Regions from separate parts of the Marinobacter flavimaris genome, predicted to be linked through region 1. Evidence: predicted binding sites of a transcription regulator. Region 1 holds the regulator's gene; the other holds the start of a gene.

Evidence for each region. The regulator sigma-54, encoded in region 1, starts transcription at its own class of promoters, with help from an activator protein. The targets are predictions, from matches to a motif close to ANTGGCATNNANNTTGCTNT.
Region 2: a site for sigma-54 is predicted at 1,340-1,359, ahead of glnA (glutamate--ammonia ligase). Genes of this name have one in related genera too.

The regions. Positions count from the first base shown of each region.
Region 1 covers NZ_CP171359.1:2,156,103-2,159,482, forward strand. Annotated here, with positions in the region: gene lptB (LPS export ABC transporter ATP-binding protein) at 1-424, shown strand, start outside; gene ACGK9W_RS10100 (RNA polymerase factor sigma-54) at 576-2,102, shown strand; gene hpf (ribosome hibernation promoting factor) at 2,204-2,512, shown strand; gene ptsN (PTS IIA-like nitrogen regulatory protein PtsN) at 2,600-3,070, shown strand; gene rapZ (RNase adapter RapZ) at 3,099-3,380, shown strand, end outside.
Region 2 covers NZ_CP171359.1:4,452,130-4,455,509, reverse strand. Annotated here, with positions in the region: gene typA (translational GTPase TypA) at 1-952, opposite strand, end outside; gene glnA (glutamate--ammonia ligase) at 1,513-2,916, shown strand; gene ACGK9W_RS20810 (DUF4124 domain-containing protein) at 3,090-3,380, shown strand, end outside.

The DNA of each region.
Region 1 (3,380 bases):
GATCCTTGAGACGCGGCAGGGCCTGACCAAGGCAGACCGGCAGAAAAAGCTCGAGGAGCTGCTGGAGGAATTCCACATCACCCATATACGGGACAGCGTTGGTATGGCCCTGTCCGGTGGTGAGCGGCGACGGGTGGAAATTGCCCGGGCCCTGGCCATGGAGCCGGCTTTCATCCTGCTGGATGAGCCCTTCGCCGGTGTGGACCCCATATCCGTCAGTGACATCAAACACATCATCCGGCACCTTCGGGACAAAGGCATTGGCGTTTTGATCACCGACCACAACGTGCGTGAGACCCTGGACATCTGCGAGAATGCCTACATTGTTTCCGGCGGCCACATCATCGCCTCCGGCAATGCCGACGCCATCCTGGCCAACCAGCAGGTCAAGGAAGTCTATCTCGGCGACGAATTCAGACTCTGACACCCAATGGCTGATTGTTTTGATGATCTGTAGCAAGTAAACTCGGCAAAGAACTTGCTAGGGTAAATTAAAATCACGGCAAGTAACCGGCATATAAAGATTTTTTCACGACTTATGACACAACGCGCTGATGAGTGACGGATCCTGAACCATGGTTATGAAAGCCTCCTTACAGTTAAAGCTGGGTCAAAGCCTGACCATGACGCCCCAGCTGCAACAGGCGATCCGGCTTCTCCAGCTCTCCACTCTCGACCTCCAGCAGGAAATCCAGCAGGCACTGGAATCCAACCCCATGCTGGAGACCTCCGAGGACGATGACCAGACCGACGCAGCCAGCGAAAACGACGAGCGCGAGGCCAACGCCACCGAGTCCGCCGCTGAAGCTGCCCCGGAACCGGCCAGCGACTGGGATGAATCCGAGAACGGCCCGGACTGGTCCTCGGAGAACGAGATTCCTGACAACATTCCGGACGATCTGCCGGTTGATACCGCCTGGGACGACATCTACCAGTCCGCACCAGCGCCGGCAGCCCGCAACGACGACGAAAACGATCACGATTTCGAAACCCGTAATTCCCCGACCGAAACGCTTCAGGATCACCTGGAATGGCAGCTCAATCTGACGCACCTCAGTGAACGGGACCAGGCCATTGCCCATGCCCTGATGGATGCAGTGGACGAACGGGGCTATATCACCAGCCCGCTGGAGGAAATCCACGCCGGACTGCTGGATGAGAACGATGAAGACCCCCTTGAACTGGATGAAGTGGAAGCCGTGCTTCACCGCCTGCAACACTTTGATCCGCCCGGCGTGTTTGCCCGGGACCTACAGGAATGCCTGCTGATCCAGCTCAACCAGCTGCCGCCGGAAACACCCTGGCTGGCCCAGGCACGCCTTGTAATTACCCATTACATCAACCTGCTGGGCAACCGCGATTACGCCCAGTTGCTGCGCCGCAGCCGCCTGAAAGAAGACCAGTTGCGGGATGTCCTGGCGCTGATCACCGGCCTGAATCCGCGGCCGGGCGATGTCATTGACCGGGCCGAACCCGATTATGTGATTCCGGACGTGATCGTTCGCAAACACAATGGCCGCTGGCGTGTTGAGCTGAATCCTGAAATTGCACCGCGCATCCGGGTCAATGCCAGCTATGCTTCTCTTATAAGGCGTGCGGACAGCAGTGCCGACAACACCTACCTGCGGGATCAGTTGCAGGAGGCGAAATGGTTTATCAAGAGCCTGCAGAGCCGCAATGAAACCCTGCTGAAAGTGGCGACCCGTATTGTCGAGCACCAGCAAGGATTCCTGGATCAGGGTGAAGAAGCCATGAAACCGCTGATCCTCTCTGATATCGCCCAGGCGGTTGAGATGCATGAGTCCACGATTTCCCGGGTCACCACCCAGAAATACATGCACACCCCCCGGGGAATTTTCGAGCTGAAATATTTCTTCTCCAGCCATGTCAGCACTGACGAAGGCGGTGAATGTTCTTCCACGGCGATCCGCGCGATGATCAAAAAGCTGATTGCCGCGGAAACGCCCAAAAAGCCGTTGAGCGACAGTAAAATTGCAGCCATGCTAGGAGAACAGGGAATCAAGGTTGCGCGACGCACCGTTGCCAAGTACCGGGAGGCCATGCACATTCCGCCTTCGAACGAACGCAAGCGGCTGGTCTGAACACCCCGGGGTCCGGGCGCAACGTACTATTTGCCGGCGCACAATGCGCCAGCACCCAGACCGGCTCCCGGGAGCCGGAACGATGACAACAGGAGACGCCTATGCAACTCAATATTTCAGGCCATCACGTAGAACTTACTCCCGCACTGAAGGATTATGTTTCAGAGAAGTTCCAGAAGCTCGAGCGTCACTTTGACCACATCAGCAACTGCCAGGTAACCCTGGAAGTGGAGAAGGTGCGCCAGATTGCGGAAGCCACGCTGCACGTGGTTGGTGGTGAGATTCACGCAAAGGCAGAAAATGAGGATATGTACGCAGCCATCGATGCCCTGATCGACAAGCTTGACCGTCAGATCCTCAAGCACAAGGAAAAGAATGTAGACCGGATGCACGGAAACGGCTCTCGCTAACTGACTGTTTTCATGCAATTCATCTAATCGAGCTGCGACATGAGTAACGTGTCGCAGCCTTTTTTTTAACGGAAACGCAGTCGATCCATGAGCGACACATCCCTGACCATAGAGAACATTCTTGCTCCGGAGCTCACCCTCTGCAGGGTAGCTGCGTCCAGCAAGAAACGGGCCCTGGAGTTTATTGCCGAGCAGATAAACCATCAGGACAACACGCTCAGCGAGACCCAGCTCTTCAACAACCTGATTTCCCGCGAGCGCCTGGGCAGCACCGGCATTGGCCAGGGAATCGCCATTCCCCACTGCCGTCTGGAAGGACTTGATCACGTGGTGGGCGTGCTGATGACGCTGGAAGAAAGCGTCGAATTCGATGCTATCGACAATCAGCCGGTGGATCTGATTTTCGCCCTGATCGTCCCGAAGGAAGCAACGAGCGAACACCTGGAGCTGCTCAGCCAACTGGCTGAAAAGTTCAATGAGCGGTCGTTCTGTGATCGCCTCCGGCAATCCGAGGACGCCAGCACGCTGTACCAGCGCATGACCGCCTCAGGCGGCTGATATTCACTGCAGTGGAGGTAAGGTGGTCATGAAGCTGATTATCGTCAGTGGCAGGTCCGGTTCGGGCAAGAGTACCGCACTTCATGTGCTGGAGGACCTCGGGTTTTATTGCATCGACAATCTTCCTATTGGCCTGCTCTTCCCCCTCACACGGGAAGCCGCCAGCCAGACCAGGCCTGGTCGACTGGGCAAGATGGCCGTCAGTATCGATGCGCGGAACCTTTCCGGCGAGCTGGCCAATTTCGAGGAGATCTACCGGCGCCTCCAGGAAACCGGGGTTACCGTTGAAATCATCTTCCTGGACGCCGAC
Region 2 (3,380 bases), 2.3 Mb from region 1:
AAGGCGAATCGTTGACCTGGAAGGTCATGGACACGGTCGGCTCATCCACCGTCAGTGCCGGCAGAGCTTCAACGTTGGCCTGATCACAAAGAGTGTCAGAGATAAACAGCTCGTCCATGCCACTGACACAGACGATGTCGCCAGCCTGAGCTTCTTCGACTTCAACACGCTGAAGACCGGAATGTCCCATGATCTTGAGGATACGGCCGTTACGCTTCTTGCCGTTGGCGCCAATGGCGGTTACCGGCGAATTGGTCTTGACCTTACCGCGCATGATACGACCAATACCGATCACACCGAGGAAGCTGTTGTAGTCCAGCTGGGAGATCTGCATCTGGAACGGGCCGTCCGGATCAACATTCGGAGCTGGCACATGATCAACAATCGCCTGGAACACGGCATCCATGTTGTCATCCAGGTTTTCGTGATCCATCCCGGCAATGCCGTTCAGAGCGCTGGCAAACACAATCGGGAAGTCCAGCTGCTCATCAGTGGCTCCCAGGTTGTCAAACAGGTCGAATACCTGGTCCACGACCCAGTCTGGACGAGCGCCGGGACGGTCAATCTTGTTAACCACGACGATCGGGCGCAGGCCCGCGGCAAATGCCTTCTGGGTAACAAACCGGGTCTGAGGCATGGGGCCGTCAATGGAATCAACCACCAGCAGCACGCAATCGACCATGCTCATGACTCGCTCAACCTCACCGCCGAAATCAGCGTGGCCCGGGGTGTCCACAATATTGATATCGTAGTCGTTCCATTTCAGGGCCGTGTTCTTGGCCAGAATGGTAATGCCCCGTTCTTTTTCCTGATCGTTGGAATCCATGACCCGCTCGCTATCGAGCTCCTTCCGATCCAGGGTGCCGGATTGGCGCAAGAGCTGGTCTACGAGGGTAGTCTTACCATGGTCAACGTGGGCGATGATGGCGATATTACGAAGTTTTTCAATCACAAAAATATTCCTGCGGCATGCACTCAATGACCTGAGAAGGTCTATCGCAGGGAGAATCCCAGCACATGCCGTCTCAAATCCGTAAAATGAACTCATTCACCGGAGCTGGCTGCCCGGCACCCTGCATGGTGCTTTCCGATCCACGATCAAGAAATGACAGGGTAAAAGATGAAGCGGCGCGCAGTATAGCGAAAAGTCGGTGTCGTTAATATGAAGAAAAACGCCTATTCTATATTCGGAACGGATGCACCTGATCAGGGCAAAAATCCAATAAACGCACCAACAAGGTGCACCATTTGAGTGCAGGTTTTCGCCACAGGGCGAGCATTCTCGTTCCAATATGCCCCAAACCCTTGCAGTTGCGCTGTTCTGGAGCATGCCCTAAAAATTGGCAAGCGCCTTGCTTTATCGAAATCAGCCGAAATTTACAGGTAAGACGCAACAGCATTTGCTAAGCTGCGCGAACCTGAGAAACAGATCGGAACCCGTTAGCCCGGGCGATCCGGCGCCACGAACATGAATACAGCCGCCTGTGCGGTATAACTTACGGAGCATGCACAATGTCCAAGACAGTTGATTTGATCAAAGAACACGAAGTCAAATGGGTTGACCTGCGCTTCACTGACAGCCGCGGTAAAGAGCAGCACGTAACACTGCCTGCCACCGAAGTAGATGAAGACTTTTTCGCAGACGGCAAAATGTTTGACGGCTCCTCTATTGCGGGCTGGAAAGGCATCAACGAATCCGACATGATCCTGATGCCGGACGACGAGACCTCTGTACTCGATCCGTTCACCGAAGAAACCACCGTGAACATCACCTGCAACATCGTAGAGCCTTCTACCATGCAGGGTTACGAGCGTGATCCGCGCTCTGTTGCCCGTCGTGCAGAAGAATACCTCAAGTCCACCGGCATCGCCGACGGCGCGCTGTTCGGCCCGGAGCCGGAATTCTTCGTGTTTGACTCCGTAAAGTGGAACGTAGACATGCAGGGCGCGATGTACCACATCCACTCTGAAGAAGCTGCCTGGGTTTCCGGCGAAGATTTCGACCGCAACAACATCGGTCACCGCCCGGGCGTAAAAGGCGGCTACTTCCCGGTTCCCCCGGTTGATAGCCTGCACGACCTGCGTGGCGCCATGTGTGCCGCCATGGAATCCATGGGCCTGGACATCGAAGTACACCACCACGAAGTCGGCACCGCCGGCCAGTGTGAAATCGGTGTTGGCGCCAACACGCTGACCAAAAAGGCTGACGAAGTTCAGATCCTCAAGTACTGCGTGCACAACGTTGCTCATGCCTATGGCAAGACTGCCACCTTCATGCCCAAGCCGGTTGTCGGCGACAACGGTTCCGGCATGCATGTTCACATGTCCCTGAGCAAAGACGGCAAGAACCTGTTCGCCGGTGACAGCTACGCTGGCCTGAGCGAAGCCGCTCTGTACTACATTGGTGGTGTTATCAAGCACGCCAAGGCCATCAACGCCTTCACCAACAGCTCCACCAACTCATACAAGCGTCTGGTTCCGGGCTTCGAAGCGCCGGTTATGCTGGCCTACTCTGCCCGTAACCGCTCAGCGTCTATCCGGATCCCGTACGTGAACAGCCCGAAGGCGCGTCGTATCGAAGTTCGCTTCCCTGACCCGTCTGCCAACCCGTACCTGGCCTTCGCAGCACTGATGATGGCCGGCCTGGACGGCATCCAGAACAAGATCCACCCTGGCGACGCCATGGACAAGGATCTGTACGACCTGCCGAAGGAAGAGGCCCTGAGCATCCCGACGGTTGCCGAGACTCTGTCCGAAGCTCTGGACTGCCTGGAAGCAGACCACGAGTTCCTGACTCGCGGCGGCGTATTCACCGAAGACATGATCGCAGGCTACGTTGGCCTGAAGCGTGGTGAAGTCGAGAAGCTGAACATGACGACCCACCCGATCGAGTTCGATCTGTACTACTCCTGCTAATAACCTCTTCCCAGAGGTTCAGCAGACAAGCCCCGCCCCGTGCGGGGCTTTTTTGTGAGCGAAAGCACAGTGCCTGCAGCCCTTAACGATATGTAACCAACATCCGGGCGACAGGCGTTGAAAACGCCCCGGGCCCCGCCGATAATCGGGGAAACCCAATAACAGGTGAGCTTATGAATCCAAAGTCTGGATTGTGTGCCGGCCTTCTGTTTTTTCTGGTAACTCCGGTTTTTGCCGAGGTTTACCGCAATGTCGATTCCTACGGCAACGTGACCTACTCTGACGAGCCCAGCGAAGGCTCTGAAACGGTAGAGGTCAAGCCGGTCACCACAATCACCCTGCCCAAGCCAGAGGTGGTCCAGGAAACCGACAAGCTCCGGGAAGAAGTTCAGCGGGAAGGCGCTGCCTACGAAAGCGTTTCTTTCGCCTATCCGGATAACAACCAGGCGTTCCACAGTGGCAGC